One region of the Marinobacter sp. 1-3A genome, then DNA from elsewhere that is predicted to be linked to it. Evidence: predicted binding sites of a transcription regulator. Region 1 holds the regulator's gene; each other region holds the start of a gene.
The links. The regulator sigma-54, encoded in region 1, starts transcription at its own class of promoters, with help from an activator protein. The targets are predictions, from matches to a motif close to ANTGGCATNNANNTTGCTNT.
Positions count from the first base shown of each region.

Region 1 (6,215 bases):
TCGAAGTCCTCAATAATATCGGCCAGTTCCTGGGCGTTCAGTCGGCTCAGATACTCTGCGCGTATGTCCTCGTTAAGGTACTGGAGAACATCGCCTTCGAGCTGTTTGTCTACCAGGTTCCAGAGCAAGGCACGCTGGCGTGGTGGTGATGATTCAAGCAAGTGCGCGATATCACTGGGGCTAAGGCCACCATTGAGAATACGGGCAACCTGTTTCAGCGCACCACTGTCCAGCGCTTCGCTCAGTGAGCGGAGGCGTTGGCGGGCTTGGCTTTTTTCCAGAATATCGGACATGAATCACCTGCAGTCAGAAAACGCCTGCATTATAACGGAGTTAGCCGCAGCACGTGAGAAAGAGTTACAGGGATACGCCAGGAAAAATGGGCAGTTGAGGCAATTAAGAGTGGCTTACTCGCCTTCGCCAAAATAGTCATTGATCAATTCTGAGAGGGCTTCTATAGCTTTTTCTTCATCCGGGCCGTCGGCCACCAGTTCAACCTCTGTGCCTTTGCTGGCAGCGAGCATCATTACATGCATGATGTTTTTGGCATCCACTTCGCGCCCTTTGCCGCAGATTCTCACGGAGCTGTCGAACTGCGAAGCCGTGGCCACCAGCTTGGCAGTGGCGCGGGCATGAAGTCCAAGCTTGTTGATGATGACAATGGGGTGGCGTATCACAGCAGGTCAGATCTCTTTCCGGGCCTGCAGGTGAGGCAGTTCGGCATGGCGTACCTGCACATTGCTGCAGGATTTGCGGAAGTGCCTCCCCAGCTGTTCGCAGATATACACTGAGCGGTGCTGGCCGCCGGTGCAACCAATAGAAATGGTCATGTAGCTGCGGTTACTGTCCGCAAAAGATGGAATCCAGCTTTCCAGAAACCCGATCAAATCGTTTACCATCTTGCTGCTGTCAGGCTCAGCCTCGAGAAATTCGATAACAGGCTGATCAAGTCCGGTAAACTTGCGCAAACTATGGTCCCAGTAGGGATTGGGCAGGCAGCGCACATCGAATACATAATCAGAGTCCAGCGGCACACCGTGCTTGAATCCGAAAGACTGGAAAAGTAGCGCGAGTTCCTGGTCTTTGCGGCCGGCAACCCGTTGCTTCACCATGTCCCGTAGCTCATACATCGACAGCCCTTTGGTGTTGATGTGCAAATCCGCGAGTTTTGAAAGTGGCTCAAGCAGCTCTTTTTCGTTGCTGATAGCCTCTCTAAGGGAGGTTTTGTCGTCGCTCAGGGGGTGCTTGCGCCGGGTGGCGTGAAACCGTTGCAGGAGAGACTGCTCATCGGCATCCAGGTAGATAACCTCAACCTGAATATCATCTCGCCGGAGCTTGCGATGAATCTCTTCGAAATTGGCCAGCTCGCTAGAGAGGTTTCGGGCATCAATGCTGACGGCCATTTTATCCAGCCGCCCCGGTGCTGGCTGGTTTGCGGCTTCCCGTGTCAGGGGGAACAGCAACCCGATTGGCAGGTTATCAATGCAGTAGTATCCCAGGTCTTCCAGTACGTGCAGAGCGGTACTCTTGCCGGAACCTGACCGGCCACTGACAATGATCAGTTTCATAGTGAAATAACCTGTTGCCCGAATGGATGTCAGCCGCTTGTGGCGGTCATGCGTTGGAACAGTGTTTGTGCATCTTCACACTGTCGGAGAGCGTCGCAGAATGAGCGCTCGTTAAATTTTTCAGCGAGCTGGCTAAGCAGCTCAAGATGCTCGCTGGTGGCTTCTTTGGGCACAATAAGTGCGAACAGAAGGTCCACTGGCTGGTTGTCTATAGCGTCGAATTCGACAGCTTCTTCCAGAGTCATCAGCACGCCGATAACCTGCTCAAGGCCTTCGAGGCGACAATGGGGAATGGCTATCCCCTGGCCAATTCCAGTGCTGCCAAGCCGCTCCCGGGCAATCAGATTATTGAAGATCTGACTTTCGTTGACCGAATCGTTGTGTTCCCGAATCTGCTCGGCAATGGTCTCCAGAACCCGCTTTTTACTTGATGCGGGAACATTGCACAGAGTCAGCTCCGGCACAAGGATGTTGTCTATTGTCAGAGTTGTGTCGCTCATGAATCGACCGCGCTTCCGTGAAAAAAGCTGCGACGCGTAGTTCGCGTCGCAGCTTGATTAGATGACATGCCTGAAAACACTCGCCTAGCGGGCGGTGTGTCCCTGCATCCTGTCTACAGTCTTTTCTTTATGCTTGAGGATCTGACGATCAAGCTTGTCGACGAGTCCGTCGATGGCTGCGTACATATCCTCATTTTCCGCCTTTGCGTGAATCTCACCACCAACCACGTGGAGCGTCGCATCTGCAATCTGCCGAACCTTATCTACTTCCAATGTTACCTGGCAGTTACTGATGTGGTCGAAGTGCCGCTCGAGTCGTTCAAACTTCTCGGCTACATAGTCTTTCAGAGCGGGTGTCAGCTCTACGTGACGGCCTGAAATGTTGAGTTGCATAGACGTCTCCTGTTGTCATCCTTTCCGGCTCAGGGAGCCGGTCTGAGTGCTGGCGCATGGCTGCACCAGCGAAAACCATTTGCTGCGCCGGATTTAAACCAGTCGCTTGCGTTCATTTGAGGGCGGAATGTTCATGGCTTCGCGGTATTTTGCAACAGTGCGTCGCGCCACTTTGATTCCTTCTTCTCCCAGCATGGCTGCAATTTTGTTATCACTCAACGGCTTTTTCGGTGTTTCTGCAGCAATGAGCTTTTTGATCATTGCCCGAATGGCTGTTGATGAGCATTCTCCGCCCTCATCGGTACTGACGTGGCTGGAGAAAAAATATTTCAGCTCGAAAACGCCCCTCGGTGTATGCATGTATTTCTGCGTAGTCACACGGGAAATGGTCGATTCGTGCATTTCCACAAGCTGGGCAATATCCGACAGGATCAGCGGTTTCATCGCTTCTTCACCGTGATCCAGAAAACCCTGCTGATATTCAACAATCCGGGTTGCTACCTTCAGCAGTGTTTCGTTGCGGCTTTGGAGGCTCTTGATGAACCATTTTGCCTCCTGAAGCTGGTCGCGCAGATAGGTGTTGTCTGCGCTGCTATCCGCACGTTTTATTAATGAAGCATAGCTGGCATTCACGCGTATGCGCGGCGCAATTTCCGGATTTAGCTCAACACGCCAGCGGTCATTGTGTTTGCGCACGATAACATCGGGAATCACGTAGTCCGGCTCTGTGCGATCAATGATGTCACCGGGGCGCGGGTTGAGGCTGGTAATAAGTGCCAGCACATCGCGCAACTGGTCTTCCTTAAGGCGGCTGCGGCGAAGCAGCTGGGCGTAATCACGGTTGCCCAGCAGGTTTATATAATGTGTGATTACCAGCTTTGCCTGGGCAAGCCAGGGTGTCTCTGGTGGCAATTGGTTGAGTTGAATCAGCAGGCAATCCTGGAGATCTCGCGCAAACACCCCGGGAGGATCGAAGAACTGCAGCCGGCGCAGCACTGCTTCGACTTCGTCCATCTCCAGGGGGTCGTCATCCGTATCGTTCGTCAGGCCGCTGTAGATCTCTTCCAAAGGGCTTGTGAGGTAGCCCTGCTCGTCTACGGCGTCCATAAGAGCGTGAGCAATGGCCTGATCCCGCTCGCCAAAGGGAGTGAGGTTCAATTGCCACTCAAGATGGTCCCGAAGGGTTTCACTAGGGGAATTGCGGGTCTCGAAATCGTGGTCGCTTTCGTCTTCGTTGCGCGCTGCCGGAGCAGGGGCGGACTGATAGATGTCGTCCCACGCGGTATCTACGGGCAGGTCGTCAGGAATCGTGTCGGGTATTTCATTTTCGGTTTGCCAGTCGGGGCCGTTCTCGCTTTCATCCCAGTCAGAACTGGATGAATCGGGGGCTGTCTCTGAACTGGTGTCGTTTGAGGTGTTGTCCTTGTCCTGCTCGTTATCCGCAGTGGATGTGTCGATCTGATCGTCATCATCCTGGGATTCCAGCAGTGGATTGGATTCCAGCGCTTGCTGGATTTCCTGCTGGAGGTCGAGGGTTGATAGCTGTAGAAGCCTGATCGCCTGTTGCAGCTGGGGCGTCATGGTCAGGCTTTGACCCAGCTTTAATTGTAATGAGGCTTTCATAACCATCGCTCAGGATCCGTCACTTATACCCGCTCTGAATTTCTTGCTACGGCTAAAAATTCTTTATGTGTCGGCCACTTGCCGCCATTAAAAGTTATCCTAGCAAGTTCTCTGCCGAGTTTACTTGCTCCGGGTCAGCAAAACAATCGAGCGGGCATGCCGTCATACCGAAAACATGGCTTAGAGTCGGAATTCGTTGCCAAGATAAACCTCTTTTACTTGCTGGTTGGCCAGGATGGTTTCGGCATTTCCAGAAGCAATAATGTGCCCGCCAGATACGATGTAAGCGTTCTCGCAGATATCCAGAGTTTCCCGCACGTTGTGGTCGGTGATCAGCACACCAATGCCCTTGTCCCGGAGATGGCGGATAATCTGTTTGATATCGCTGACAGAAATGGGGTCTACTCCGGCAAAGGGCTCGTCCAGAAGAATGAAGGCGGGCTCCATGGCCAGGGCGCGGGCAATCTCCACCCGGCGCCTTTCCCCTCCAGAAAGAGCCATGCCCACGCTGTCACGGATGTGGGTGATATGGAACTCTTCCAGCAGTTGCTCAACTTTATCCAGACGCTCGGCTCGGCTCAGGTTCTTGCGGGTTTCCAGAATTGCCATGATATTGTCGCGCACTGATAGTTTGCGGAACACGGAAGCCTCCTGAGGCAGGTAACCAATGCCTTTGCGCGCCCGACCATGCATGGGTAGGGAGGTGATGTCCTGGCTATCGATGGTGATACGGCCATTATCTGCGTTCACCAGCCCGACTATCATGTAAAAACAGGTGGTTTTGCCAGCTCCGTTTGGCCCCAGAAGGCCAACGATTTCACCGCTGCGAATTTCAAGCGACACATCGATGACGACTTTCTTTTGCTTATAGCTTTTTGCCAGGTTACTCGCTCTGAGGACTGCCATCGGATTCCTGTTTACTGTAGTCAGCTGTTATTGGGTGGAGTCTGTGCTGTTGCCTCGGGGCTGGATAACCATCTCTACCCGTCCGGGGCCGGCTCCGGTATCCTCGCCGCCTTCCGCCGTAACCACTCGTTGTTCAGTGTCGTAATGAATGATATCGCCGCGAAATACGTTGCCATTCTGCTCAATCACCGCTTCACGTTCAAAGGTGAGCTGTTTGTCAGTGGCAGACCAGGTAATGTTTTTTGCTTTGGCATCGGTTTCGCCCTCACCGCTGGTAACGGGCTGCTGATAGCGGGCAGGAGAGCCGCTGGCCTCGATGCGGTTAAGGCCGTCGGCGCTGCGATAGAGAACCACACGTTCAGCGGACAAGCGGGTTTTACCTTGGGCCAGTTCAACCGCACCTGTGTAGATGGCAATGCCTTTGCCATCGTCCAGGCGAGCGCTGTCGGCGCTCACGGTAATGGGCTGGTCGGAGTCAAGGTCAAAGGCTGTCGCTGAATTCATAAGGCCTGCCGCGAGAACGGTGGCAAGAAGCCTGCGCACAGAATTATTTAACGGTTTCATAGCGTCCTTCCACCTGGGAATTCAGTTCCAGAATGCGTTCGTTGATCCACGCTTTCATGCCCTTTGCCCGAGTTGTGCCAAGGGTGTCGGTGATTGTTACCGGGTCATCGGTATAAACCATGCCCTGCTTGTTATCCAGCGTAAGGCTTTCGGTGTTCAGTGTTGCCTCCCGGTCGCCTATTGTTCGCACCACCCGAACGTTTCCCGCAAGGTTGAGCAGGTCATCGTTCTGGCGCAGGGTGCCATTCTCGGCATTCAAAATCCACGGGCCTTCTCCGGTAGCGCCAAACAGTTCAGCGCTGGGCGACTCCATTGCAGCCAGGTTGCCTTCTTCGAATTGCTCTATCCGCGGGCTTGTAAATACAATCTTGCGCTGGCCGCTCTCATCGTAAGAAGTGTAGTTGCCGTTAATCACGAATCCGTCAGGCTCTGTTTCGCCACGGAGCTGCCTGGCATCACTGTAGCTGCTGAGCGGGGGCTCATCGCTTTGCCACAGCAGAAATGCGGTCGCTACTATGGTTATGGCGAGCCCGAGCATGCGCAGCCGAGGCCTGTTTGCCAAGGCCAGTCTTGAGAGCAAGCTGCTTTTTGCGCTCTCTTCCATTTTTATGACTCCAGGTAAGGCGTCAGTGTAGCGTTCAGGTGCCCCCCGGCTGTCAGC
Region 1 covers NZ_VCGZ01000005.1:29,826-36,040, reverse strand. The annotation lists gene mgtE (magnesium transporter) at 1-293, opposite strand, end outside; gene FE848_RS09245 (HPr family phosphocarrier protein) at 408-677, opposite strand; gene rapZ (RNase adapter RapZ) at 684-1,568, opposite strand; gene ptsN (PTS IIA-like nitrogen regulatory protein PtsN) at 1,598-2,068, opposite strand; gene hpf (ribosome hibernation promoting factor) at 2,153-2,461, opposite strand; gene FE848_RS09225 (RNA polymerase factor sigma-54) at 2,555-4,090, opposite strand; gene lptB (LPS export ABC transporter ATP-binding protein) at 4,265-4,990, opposite strand; gene lptA (lipopolysaccharide transport periplasmic protein LptA) at 5,018-5,554, opposite strand; gene lptC (LPS export ABC transporter periplasmic protein LptC) at 5,538-6,158, opposite strand; gene FE848_RS09205 (KdsC family phosphatase) at 6,161-6,215, opposite strand, start outside.

Region 2 (6,215 bases), on a different contig from region 1:
CCACATTTGGCCTGTGCATACGGCCAGTAGCCAGTTTTTTGGCCAGGGACTCGGGCAGAGCAGTTGGTTGCCCGGTAACCTGATCTGCAACAAATTCTGCAAGCAGGGGCGCATAGGTAAGACCCTTGCTACCCAGGCCCGTAAAAAGGTAAAGCCCCGCCGCAACGACTCCGTCTTCGTCATAGAAGGGGCCTGCAACCGGTTGATAATCATGGGTTGTGCACCGAAACCCAACACGGCCACCAAGTTGCTCTGGCAGATCCTCGCTTGCCATGTGGGGTGGCATCATTTGCGGAGCCATGGCAGAAAGGGCCCGGATATTCTCACGGTGGCTTTCGGTTGTGGGATATAGTTCATGGCTGTGAAGATCAAAGGTGGCGCCAATCACCGCCTGCTGCTGACCTTCAAGACCGTGGGCAGGGTTGAGGTACCGAGCTCCACAGATAACTGCTCGGTGGCGGGTGGCAAGGGGTTCAGGTAGATGAGTGACCTGCCCCCGAATGGCCTTGAAGCGAAACGTACCTGAGCCTGGAATCAGTTGCGGGCTCAGGTGCCCGGCACAAATAACAACTCTGTTCGCTGTGATGTTCGGGCTGTCAGTGTTTGGTGTGAACAGAAGCCATTCATCACCGGAGGCAGCCATTTGCCTTATGGAGCAACCAAACAGTTTTTGTATGCGAGGGTGCACGGTAAGTGCCTTGCAGAGATTGCTTGGCTCAAGCCACCCGTTGCCCGGAAACCACAATCCACCGCTCTCCAGTGTTGCGCCAGTCAGTACTTCTGCTTTTTCCCGGGATACTTGTTGCAGGACATCTTGCGGGTATTGGTTGCGCTCGATAAACCGGCGCTGACGATCCTGCTCGTTGTCATTCCAGGCTAGTTGAAGCAGGCCAGTAGGATGCCAAAATGGCCCTCCATGAACCCTGTAATAGCGCTGACTGAACGTCAGCGCAGAGAGTGCGAGTTGGGTCTGGTGATTAAATTCCACGCCTAGCTTGACGTACATCGCTCCTTGCAGGTTTCCGGAGGCGGCGGAACCAGCGTCGTTTGCGGAGTCAACGAGCGTGACGGAATAGCCTCGTTGCGCAAGGTTGTTTGCAAGCAGGCAGCCTGCAATGCCGGCGCCAATTACTGCAACAGAAAAGCCTGATTCCACAGGCTTGCCGTGTGTCAGAGAAGGCTGATCTTCGGGCTGAAAGACTCCGCTGAAACTACCAGGCTGAACGTCGGGTTTATCGCAGGAGATTTTGTGAAATCCTGCTTCTTCGAGCGCGAACTGGAATGCCTTGTTAGCTTTTACGGCAGCGAGTGTGGTGCCGGGCTTGCTGTGCTTGCAGACGTGTTTGATGGTCTTGTTTGGGTCTACTTCCCCGCTTGCGGCGTGCGAGCAGTCGTCAAGAAACCAGGCGTCGACCATAAAAGATGGAGTGTCGTAAGCTTTGTGCGTATCACCGAATATAAGGGTCAGGCGCACACTGCCACCAGCCAATACCAAGCGGTGGGTGCCACGAATCAGTGCCGGGTAGTTGGCAATCAGTTCAGCTGAGACGTTGTTCAGCTCTGGCCACCGGGAAAGCACTTTTTCAAGATCTTCACGGCTTAGCGGAAACGGTACAGCGGAGACAAAATGCAGAGTGGCTGAATGCGATGGACCAAAAGCTTGCCAAGCCTGCCATGTGGCAAGAAAATTAAGGCCCGAGCCGAAACAGTTTTCGGCAACCACAAAATGACCTGCCTCCGGAACCCCAGAAAAACGTGCGGGCAGTTGATTGAGCTCGATGTATGCCTGACTGGATTCTGACATGCCATCGAACCAGCTCATTTCCCCTGGCGTTATAGCGGGCGGAACAGGTGAGCGGTTCATGGCGGTGCCGGGCCGTGTTGCGTTACTCAACCAGAGTAACGCTTTCAATGATTACAGGGGTTACGGGCACATCGGCCATTCCACGCACACGTGCAGTTTTCACTCCGGCAATATTGTCTACCACGCCCATTCCGGCTGTTACCTTTCCAAAAACTGCGTAGCCGGCTCCCCGAACACCCGCATTCAGAAAATCGTTGTTTGCGACGTTAACGAAAAACTGGGAAGTGGCAGAATCGGGAGCATTCGTCCTTGCCATAGCAACAGTGCCACGTAGATTAGGCAGTGTTGGGGAGGCTTCGTTTCTGATGGGTGAATGGGTGTCCTTACGGGTCATGTCTTTTGTAAACCCGCCGCCCTGAATCATGAATCCCGGTATAACCCGGTGGAAAATTGTGCCGTCAAAAAAACCTTCACGGGCATACTGCAGAAAATTTTCTACGGTTTCCGGAGCTACGTCTGGGCGAAGTTGCAATTCGATAGCACCCTGGTTGGTCAGGATGCGCACTTTTGGCAATTCCTGGTTTGCACTATCTGCATTGGTCTGGGCGCTTGCATTAAGTGTAACCAGCGACAGGCCAAGAAACATAAGTACGACCTGGATCACAATGCTCAAGGGTTTTACCAAATTTGTCATTACCGGGATCTCGCTTAGTGTAGTCGTGAGTGAATTTCCTGTAATAATCAGGGAAGTTAATCAGTGCTCTGATCTTAACAGATATGTTTGATTTTACGGGATACACGTCTGAGCAGAATGTGCGGTTATCAGCTAATATTTTGGTACTAATTAAGTAGTAACTTACTCACCGGGCCGGGTTGTACGGTAATCACTGCGGGAAATGGGAGAGGCTTAGTGAGATTCCATAAAGGGTTTGAGGAAAAGTCACGACTCGGGCGGTTGCTGGTTAATCGTGGTTATTTGTCAGAGAGCCAGGTTGAGGAGGGGCTCAGACTACAGCGTGAGAGCGGTATACGGCTGGGTGAGGTGTTCATCACGGCAGGCTGGATAACCGAGAAAGAACTCGGCCGTGTGTTGAAGCACCAGTCCCGTTATCGTAGCGCTGCCGCAATGGTCACCATGGCAACACTACCATTTCAGCCTTTGGTTACATTTGCAGCGAGTAATAACGCCAATGCCGCTCAGGTGGCAGAAGCCGGTCAGCTATTTGATGCGGCTGGAATGTCGCCGCTGACAGAGGATGAGCTGTCGGCAGTTGCGGGACAAGGCAACAGCTCTTTGTTTGATCGGGTTGATATTGTCAGCAGTATGGCTGGCGGCTCTGGTTCCGACGAGGGTGCCGGCCAAGTGGAGCCGGATGTCATAGAAGGCATGAAGCTCACAGCCAATGTGTTTTTCCCGGTACTTAATGTTCTGGATTCAGACCTTACGATCACCGGAGTTCATTATCGTGAAGGGGAGCCACGTTACACGGTGGCAGAGAATGGCCGGGTATCCATGGCATTCCCTGAGCGAATTGAGGAGATCCGCATGGACAACATTCGGGTCAGGGGTGGGGGTAGCCCATCCATGGGCAACGTCAGTATTCAGGACATCAGCTTTCACCCCGATTCCAGAATGACTATCTATACGAGATAATCAGGCGCTGGCAAGCACAGTTCGGCTTGATACGGTTGTTTGCTGGCCCTTTGCACCATATAGTTTTTGCTGGCCTGAGGCGCCCCGGAATATGTCTGTAAGCCGGGTAAGGCGTTTTTGAAGATGGTTTATGATACGCCCGTTATTCTCATTGAGAACATGGCATTCCCGAAGCTTTGAATCGGCTTCTTGCCAAAGGGCGTAAAGCTCATCAAGTCCGGCACTGCGAATAAAGCGGGAGGGGTCGCCAGAGTCTGGTCGAAACCCCATTGCCACAAGCGTGCGGATTTTTTGCTTGGCACGTTCTCGAATTTCCCCCAAGACCGCGTTTTTTTCTCGCGTCAGAGTATCGAGTGCTTTTGTATCAGAGCCGGACAGGCAAGTTTTTTCGTTCTTCAGGATATCCGCCAAGGTTTCAAGCTGACGGATATCCAGCGAAAGGAGATTCTTCAGATCATCAATTGCAGCCATGATTTACTCACCCAAAAATGCTTTCATCCATATCAAGCATTTTTTGGGCCAGTTTTTCTGCATCAATTTTATAGGTGCCGTTTTCCAAGGCTGAACGAATTTGCTCGATTCGCTCGTCATCCATTTCAGGATAATCCCCCAGCTTTTGCTCCAGCTGCTTGAGGTTTCGGGCCTGGCTGCTCAGGTTTACGTTTTCGCCGCGGGCACTCTGAGCCTTGGCATTTGCCTGCTCGGGGGCTGCTTGCTTGGCGCTCTGAGCATTAGCGGACTTGTCGGCCGTGGTTCTCTGGGTGTTGACCTGGCCTTGGCCAATTCCATTTAAGTCAACTGACATATCAATACCTGCTTTACGGTGACGCCACACATGTTGTGGGCTGACTCTGGTTTATATCCACTTAACGGCTAGTGGCTGGCATACTTTAGGGGCAAATTATCAAATCTTGTTAACATTTTGTCACAAACCTGATCCCGCCTTGGGCGGGGTGCTCCGCCGGCATGTTTTTGCCGCCGGAAGGGGGTTGCCGTGAGCATGTCACATCGGCACTTCAACATGCCCGGGAGCGGTTACATTCGCCTTTACCGTGCGGGCTGAGCCAAGGTTTTCCACAAGTACTTGCTCACCCACCGACGCACTGGCCAGAGCCTTACCGCGGGAGCGCACTGAAAAGGGCCCCCGGCGGGCGGTAATAATAACATGATCGCCGCGGCTGACAGCGATTGGTGCGTCCAGAAGATCAGGAGTGAGTACCGAGCCGGCGTTTACGGGCCGGCGTATAATCATGCCCTCAATCATCTGTGAATCAGTTATTATTCCCCGTCGGCTGGCGTTAAGCACAACATCGCGGGTTTCAAGCATGTTGCCTGTTACGCGTTCACCTCTTCCGAGCGGGCGGGCAGCGACCAGGGCAGGGCCACTGATGGATACCGTGGTCGTTACAAACATTCGCCACGGGCGATCGCCGGCGCAAGCTATCTGAACTGACGGGTGTTCACTTTTCCATGGATCACCTGTGAACTCTATATCCAGATCGTCAGAGCAGGCGGCTAATGCAAGCCTGTTGTCAATGTTGCCGGTCTCAAAGGCAACTTTGTAGCCTCTTTCGGTCTGGGTTGCGGCAAAGGTCTCAAGGAATGCTGCTGTTGCTTCGCGAATCTCGTCGGCGGTTGTTCTTGCCTGCACTTGGTTGGCGAATGTCGCTGCGAGCATGATCCATACTAAAAGCTGGGTGCGCATATCTGCTGGTTTGTCCTATGCTGTCAGTAATACGGCAAATGCTACTGAAAATACCTAAGGATTGCGGCGTTCTGGCCGTTAAACAGGCCTGACCGCTTTCAGGCGACGTTATCGCGTCGTCCTGACAACTTAACGTAATAGAAAGCAAAATGTATGCCGGTGCTAATTACTGGATAGAAAGCAAAATGTATGCCGGTGCTAATTACTGGCCAGGGGAGACTGCGATGGCAGGGGTATTGGATAGTGTAAATCAGCGCACGCAGCTGGTCGGACAAAACCGTCTTGAGCTCCTGCTTTTCCGTTTACGTGGGCGTCAGATATACGGCATCAATGTCTTTAAGGTGAAGGAAGTGCTGCAGTGCCCCAAGCTGTATTCCATGCCTAACAGCCGTGCGGTGGTTCGTGGTGTGGCACATACTCGGGGTGAAACCATTCCGGTTATTGATCTGAGTATGGCTATTGGCCTGCCGGGTATTCCTCAGGAGGAGTTGCCCAATAGTTTTGTGATCATCACTGAGTACAACCGAAAGACCCAGGGTTTTTTGGTTACGGGCGTCGATCGGATCCTGAATATGAATTGGGAAGACATTCTTCCTCCTCCTAAGGGGGCGGGTAAGGATATCTATCTTACAGCTGTCACTAAAATTGATGACAAGTTGGCGGAAATCATAGATGTAGAGAAGATTCTTTCCGAAGTTTCTCCGATTAGCGATGATGTGACTGAAGCAGTTCGGAGTAAAAGTGCGGAAAGAGTGACGGGGCATCTGCCAGTTCTGGTGGTGGATGACTCTTCGGTTGCACGCCGGCAAATAGAGCGCTGTCTTACAGCCATTGGCATGGAAGTAATATTGCGGAACGATGGGAAACAGGCGCTCGAATACCTCAAGGAAGTGACGGCGGATGGCTCAAAGGCAACCGATCATTTTTCATTGATTATCTCGGATGTGGAAATGCCCGAAATGGACGGGTATACACTGGTCACGCGAATCAAGAGTGATCCCGCACTCAGTGGGCTGTTTGTTATGCTCCATACTTCACTGAGCGGTGTGTTT
Region 2 covers NZ_VCGZ01000012.1:5,866-12,080, reverse strand. The annotation lists gene mnmC (FAD-dependent 5-carboxymethylaminomethyl-2-thiouridine(34) oxidoreductase MnmC) at 1-1,864, opposite strand, end outside; gene FE848_RS16460 (peptidylprolyl isomerase) at 1,887-2,498, opposite strand; gene FE848_RS16455 (pilus assembly protein PilB) at 2,715-3,458, shown strand; gene FE848_RS16450 (flagella synthesis protein FlgN) at 3,459-3,929, opposite strand; gene flgM (flagellar biosynthesis anti-sigma factor FlgM) at 3,937-4,263, opposite strand; gene flgA (flagellar basal body P-ring formation chaperone FlgA) at 4,462-5,163, opposite strand; gene FE848_RS16435 (chemotaxis protein CheV) at 5,388-6,215, shown strand, end outside.
Region 2: a site for sigma-54 is predicted at 5,341-5,360, ahead of flgA (flagellar basal body P-ring formation chaperone FlgA). Genes of this name have one in related genera too.

Region 3 (6,215 bases), on a different contig from region 1:
ATCATCGGTGAAACAGGTACAGGCAAAGAAGTTCTTGCCCGCGCACTGCACGACCTCAGCCCTCGCGCAGGCAATGCCTTTGCAGCCATTAACTGTGCCGCCATTCCAGAAAACCTTCTGGAAAGCGAGCTGTTCGGCTTCGAAAAAGGCGCCTTCACTGGAGCTACGCAAGCCAAAAAAGGCAAGATCGAAAGCGCCAACGGCGGCACTCTCTTTCTCGATGAGATCGGCGACATGCCTATGTCGCTTCAATCCAAGCTGCTGCGCTTCCTGCAAGAGCGTGTCGTAGACAGGGTGGGTTCTGTTAAACCCATTCCCGTAGACGTAAGAGTAGTGTGCGCCACACACCAAAAGCTTTCCCAGCTTATTGAGAACGGTGATTTCCGTGAGGATCTATATTACCGGATCAGCGAAATAACCCTCGACGTTCCCGCTGTAAGGGAGCGAGATGGTGACGCACTGGTTATCGCCCAATCATTGCTGAAGTCCCTCGGCAAGCAAATGGACAGACAAAACCTTACCTTTTCAGACGACGCCGTAAACGCCATTAACAGCTACTCCTGGCCAGGCAACGTTCGGGAAATGATCAACAAAGTGAAGCGAGCCACCATCATGGCGGATGGCAAGCGGATAACCGCCGAAGACCTGGAACTGCCGGGGTGCGATGAGCCTGCAGTAAGCCACCTGAACCTGCGCCAGGTACGGGAGCAGGCCGAAAGCAAAGCAATAATGCAGGCGCTTCAGACCAGCGGCTTCAATATGACTCAGGCCTCCCGGCTTTTGGGCATTACACGCCCTACCCTGTACAACCTCACCGACAAATATAAAATCGACACATCGGCAGTGGCTCCGGAAGTATAAGTAACCCTCCGGCACACGATGGCAGCGCACAGCTCAAGGAGCAGTTTTACATGATCACAAGGCAAACAAAAAAGAAAACACTTCCCGGGCTGGTTCTGGTGAGCAGCCTCATGCTTGCAGCACCGCTGCTATTATCCGGCTGCAACAGCGGTCCAGATACCTCGGAGGCGCTCTCTCACATTACACGTGCAGAGACATATTCTGACCAGGGACAATACCGCTCGGCCCTGCTGGAAATAAAAAATGCCATCCAGAAAGACCCGAACAATGTTGAGCACATCGTTCGCCTGGCGGATATGTATTTAGAGCTGGGCGCCTCCAAAGAAGCCGCAGAACTCCTGGCTCCCTGGGTGAAAGAACAACCAAACGCCGTGGCCCTGACTTTGGCCCGCGCCTATGTAGAACAGGGTAAGCACCTTTCAGCAACCGAAACGCTGGCACTGCAAACCCCAAGCTCTCCAGATGACCAACTTGAAGCCTCACTGATCCGGGCAGAAGCTTTGCGCAGATCCGGCGAAGTAGCCGAAGCCCTTGCCCTGTACTCCAGCTTGGCCACAAGTAATGGCTCTGACATCCCGGCAATCACCGGTGTTCTGCAAGCCCAGATCAATCTCGGCAAAAACGAGCAAGCAGTAGAAACCGCCGACAACTGGCTTGCAAAAAACCAGGCGGCCCCAGAAGTTCTGTACTGGAAAGGCCAGGCCCAGTACCGGCTGAATCAACTTGATCTGGCCGCTGCGACACTCACAGATGCGGTTGGCGAGCTGCCCACATCCGATATTTTCCTGCCCATTCGGCGCAATGTACTCACCACCCTGTCTCGAGTGCTTACCGAGCAAGGCAAGATAACCGAAGCCCAGATTTATAACCGGATACTGGCAGAAAACATCAACACTGGCGCACGTGAACAAGCCGAAGCCGCTGTTGCTGCACTCAAAGAAGGCAATTTTGAGGAAGCCAAAGCCATACTTCGCGATACCCTGAAGCTTGATCCTGAAAATGAGCAGGTCGCCCTGATGTTAGGTGCCATATCCGCTGGCACCGGCGATCTTGATGAAGGCGCCCAGCTACTTAAAGAAAACCTCGACCCGGAAACAACCCCCGTACAATTCATACGGGCGGCCACCATGGCCCAGATTGATACCGGCGATAGAGAAGATGCACTTGCAACCTTAACCCGTGCCATAGAGGCTCGCCCGAATGATAACGAGCTGCTGGCCATGCACGGTATTCTTGCTCTCAGCCTGCCCGGCCACGAGAACGCTGGTATCGCAAGCCTCAGTAAAGCTGTTGGAAACGAGCCCGGGCGCGTAAGGTTGCGGTTGGCCCTCGCAAGGCATTACCTGCAAAACGACCAACCCGAGCAGGCCCTTGGCCAATTGCGCATGGCATTCACCTCCGACCCCTCAGATTGGTCTACCACCAGCACCTACCTGAACGTATTGATCCAGCAGGGTGAACAGCAGGAAGCCGCAGAAATCCGCGACTCACTGCTTAACGGCTATGGAGACCAACCCCGGGCAATTCTGCTGGCAAGCCTTGCCGACGCACGGCTTGGAAACCCCAGTGCAGCAATAGCACGCCTCGAAAAGCTAACAAAAGAAAGCCCCGAGCTACAGGCTCCGAAAGTTGCACTTGCAAGCCTCTATGCCCAAACCGGCAAACGCAGTGATGCCGTTGATTTACTGGTAGATGCTGCCACCATCACACCAGATGCCATCCGCCCGCTGCAGCAAGCCGGCCAGATCTACATGCAAGACCACACTGTACCCGAGGCTAAAACATGGTTAGCCGATGTCGCCAAAGCGCACCCTGAGCTTAAACAGAACACAGACACACTCGCCGCACTGATCGCCATCACCCAAGGCGAACTGGCATCCGCCAGAGCCACTCTGTCGCAATGGAAAGACAGCGATTCCATAACTGTACAACGCGCCCACGGCCAACTGCTACTGGCCGAAGCAAAGGCTGCAGCCGACAAAAAGGACTGGACAAAAGCCCGGGCAAAAGCTGCCGAAGCCATAGCCCTTGAGCCGGAAAACATCGGTTTTGCACTCTTGCCCGCAGGCATCGCACAGATGGAAGGCAAACTAGACGATGCCTTTAGTGCTCTGGATGGCGTCGAAAAAATTCACGGCGAACTACCCGCAACCATCCTGTCGCGTACCAGGCTCTTGCAACAACAAAAGGGCCCTGAAGGTGCGTACGCCTATCTTTCAGAAAGATGGCAGGCCACCAAAAATCCAAGCCTGATGCCCTCCCTCATTGTGCTTGCCCAAGCGAGCGCACCAGACTCAATGGATGGCTTAACCCAAAACTGGGTACAGGAAGCACCACAAAGCCTTGCCGCACACATGGCAAGAGCCGACTGGCTATTGACCAATGGTCAGGAGACGGCTGCTGTAAGTCACTATGAACAGGTGATAGCCAAACAACCGAACAGCGTAACTGCGCTCAACAACCTTGCCTGGACGCTTCGCGAAGAAAACCCCAAGCGTGCACTCAATCTGGCGAAACAAGCAAGCGAGCTCGCACCGAACAGCCCAGCTGTATTGGACACCTATGGCTGGATCCTGCACCTGTCTGGTCAACAGACAGAAGCGAAAGCAGTGATAGAAAAAGCACTGGATCTCGCACCAGGTAATGCCGAGATTGAAGAGCATCTAGAGGCTGTTAAAAAAGCCATGTAAAGAACCTCGACAAGCCCTGTCGGGTTCGAATACACAAAAGGCCTGAGGCATTAGCGTCTCAGTCCTTTTTTTATACGCTCGTCGATTTTTTTTACATGTCACATCCAGAGCTCAATAAATATCTATATATATCAGCGTATTGAAAACTTGGCACGCGAATCGCTTTGTATTATCCATAGGATCGGGTACTACCGGTCGTATGCCAAACCACCTGTGAGGGTGGGACGGAAAGCCAAGGATCTCTAAAGCAATAAGAGACAGCCTGGTTGCAAGCAAACTATATGGAATTAGAGCTAGACAACCGGAGAAATATTATGAAACTCAAAAAAACCTTGCTTGCGCTTTCATTGGCCGCTTTTGCAGCGTCTGCTAGCGCCGGTACTGTAATAAATGGCAACAGCCTGCAAAATGGCTTGAACGCGTTGACCGAAGGCGGCAACTTTTACGATGTAAACACTGCGCAACTTGCACCTGATGAAGTTTGGAACATTTCAACGTCCAATGCTTCTGTTAACAGGTTGATGTTCGAATTTGCCGGTTTTGCAAATCAGGCAAAATTTGGCATCTACGATGTCAACGATGTTAGCAAAACCCTCCAAATTTACGATGGCAGCGCTTGCGGCTCAGCTCAAGGATGCACCCTGCCGCAGAGCTTCGGGCTCACAGTAGAAGATCCAGCTGGCACCTTTAGCGCATATGCTCTCGGTGGCCCAGCAACTACCACTGTGTTCTCTTCATCAAACTTCGGTTATTACCTCGATTCAGGTAATGGCATTTTTTACTCTGAGGCCTCCAAGAACTCAGACGTAGGCCAGAATGGTACTTCTGACCACATGGTTGCATATGCCGGTAACGACTCCGTAAGAATGGACATTAACGGCGGCAACAACTACAAAGACTTCACGTATGGCGAGTTCATCCTGGCTTGGGAAGACTTGGCGTTCCCTAATTCAGACTATGATTACTCAGACTTCGTTGTACTGGTTGAGTCTGTATCGGTAGTACCAGAGCCCGGCACCCTGGCCCTCCTCGGCCTTGGCCTTGCAGGACTTGGTGCAGCTCGCCGTCGTCAGAAAGCCTGATTTCGGTTGAGTAATGAAAAGCCAGCTTCGGCTGGCTTTTTTTTGTTTTGAATTTGAGTTTTATGTAACTGCTATACACAGTATCCTGTCGATTGGTTAGTAGTGCGGCGGAGAAACGATGTTAAGGAAGACATTAGACAACCTACCTCTTTCCAGGCCTTACCTGGTCGTTACCGCTATTGCGGTGCTTGTTTTTTATCCGACCTGGATCCGGCTCGCACAAGCATGGCTGGAATTCGAGCAAGTTCTCGCCCATGGCTTGGCTACTGCCCTGATTTTTATCGGGCTACTACTAATCCACCCGCCCAAAAGCGCAACCAACAACACACAGCTCAAGCCCTATCATCTTATAGGGGCCATACTGCTGGTTGTAACAGCATTAACATGGGCACTGCTCGAACTGGTTCGAATCGACACTCTTGCCTACCTGATGCTCCCAGCTGGCGTAATAGCAACTGCCTGGGCACTTCTCGGGCTGGCACGAACCCTTAGTTTCCTCCCCTACGTTTTACTTTTATCGCTTTCTTTGCCTGTATGGGCAGATATGGTTCCCGCACTGGTAGACCTCGCCAGCATAGTGGTAGGAACCTGGGTTAGCTGGTTTGGGATGACAGCCCTTATCGAAGGCAACAGCATCACGCTACCCTACGGCCGCCTTCTCATTGCCGACGGCTGTTCCGGCATACGGTATTTTGCAATTTCCATATTACTGGCAATGATGACCTCCATTCTTAACGACTATCGCTGGCGCGATTGGCTCATCACCCTGCTGATAGCCATGACACTCGCCCTGATCGCGAATTGGGTACGCATTACGATTCTAGTTGTGGTTGCCTACGAAACCGACATGCAAAGCGACATGCTTACCGACCATGAAACCATGGGCTGGGTTGTGTACGGATTATTCGTTTTGCCGGCGCTTTATTTCTCGCCTGTACGCAAAAGAAACCCAGAATCGGCAGGTGCCAAAGCGAAATCAGGCTACAAAAAAATCGGCATCGCAGCCGTTATTGCCGCCATAGTATTGGGCCCCATCGCGCTTGCCATCACGCAGCCGTCAAATGTAGCGGTTTCCCCCTGGATGCTTGAACTGCCCAGCGCCACACCGGCAAGTGCCGAAAACATGCCAATACCGCTCACACTGCCAAGCACGCTTACTCAGCAGGTTTGGAGCTCCGACGGAGTGTGGGTGTCCCTCGCCCAAAGCCAGAAAACCACCGCTGAAGAAAAGCTTGTGCCCTACTTGCGACCACCATTCGACCACTCACTCTGGCAGATTCAGGAAACCTACGGCCCAGGGCTAGTGCGCGTTCGGAATATCCTCAACAGGAAGCAAGTTATTGTTGGGCAGTGGTATCAGGTTGGTTCATATCGAGCCTGGACATACAGCGAGGCAAAGCTATTACAGGTTTTAGCAATGCTGAAAGGAGAACAGCGGTTTGCCCTTGTGACATTGCAGGCAGAGTGTGGGCAAACAGAGTGCGACAGAGCGATTGCGAACCTGGATCACCAAATGCCGCTTATCGATAGTCGCCTGACACAAAGCAAGCAATGACAACTAGTTTAAGAGTGCTCAAAAGCG
Region 3 covers NZ_VCGZ01000001.1:154,819-161,033, forward strand. The annotation lists gene prsR (PEP-CTERM-box response regulator transcription factor) at 1-861, shown strand, start outside; gene FE848_RS00710 (tetratricopeptide repeat protein) at 912-3,551, shown strand; cyclic di-GMP riboswitch class I at 3,743-3,825, shown strand; gene FE848_RS00715 (PEP-CTERM sorting domain-containing protein) at 3,866-4,633, shown strand; gene FE848_RS00720 (exosortase/archaeosortase family protein) at 4,752-6,188, shown strand; gene FE848_RS00725 (lipopolysaccharide biosynthesis protein) at 6,185-6,215, shown strand, end outside.
Region 3: a site for sigma-54 is predicted at 3,698-3,717, ahead of FE848_RS00715 (PEP-CTERM sorting domain-containing protein). Genes of this name have one in related genera too.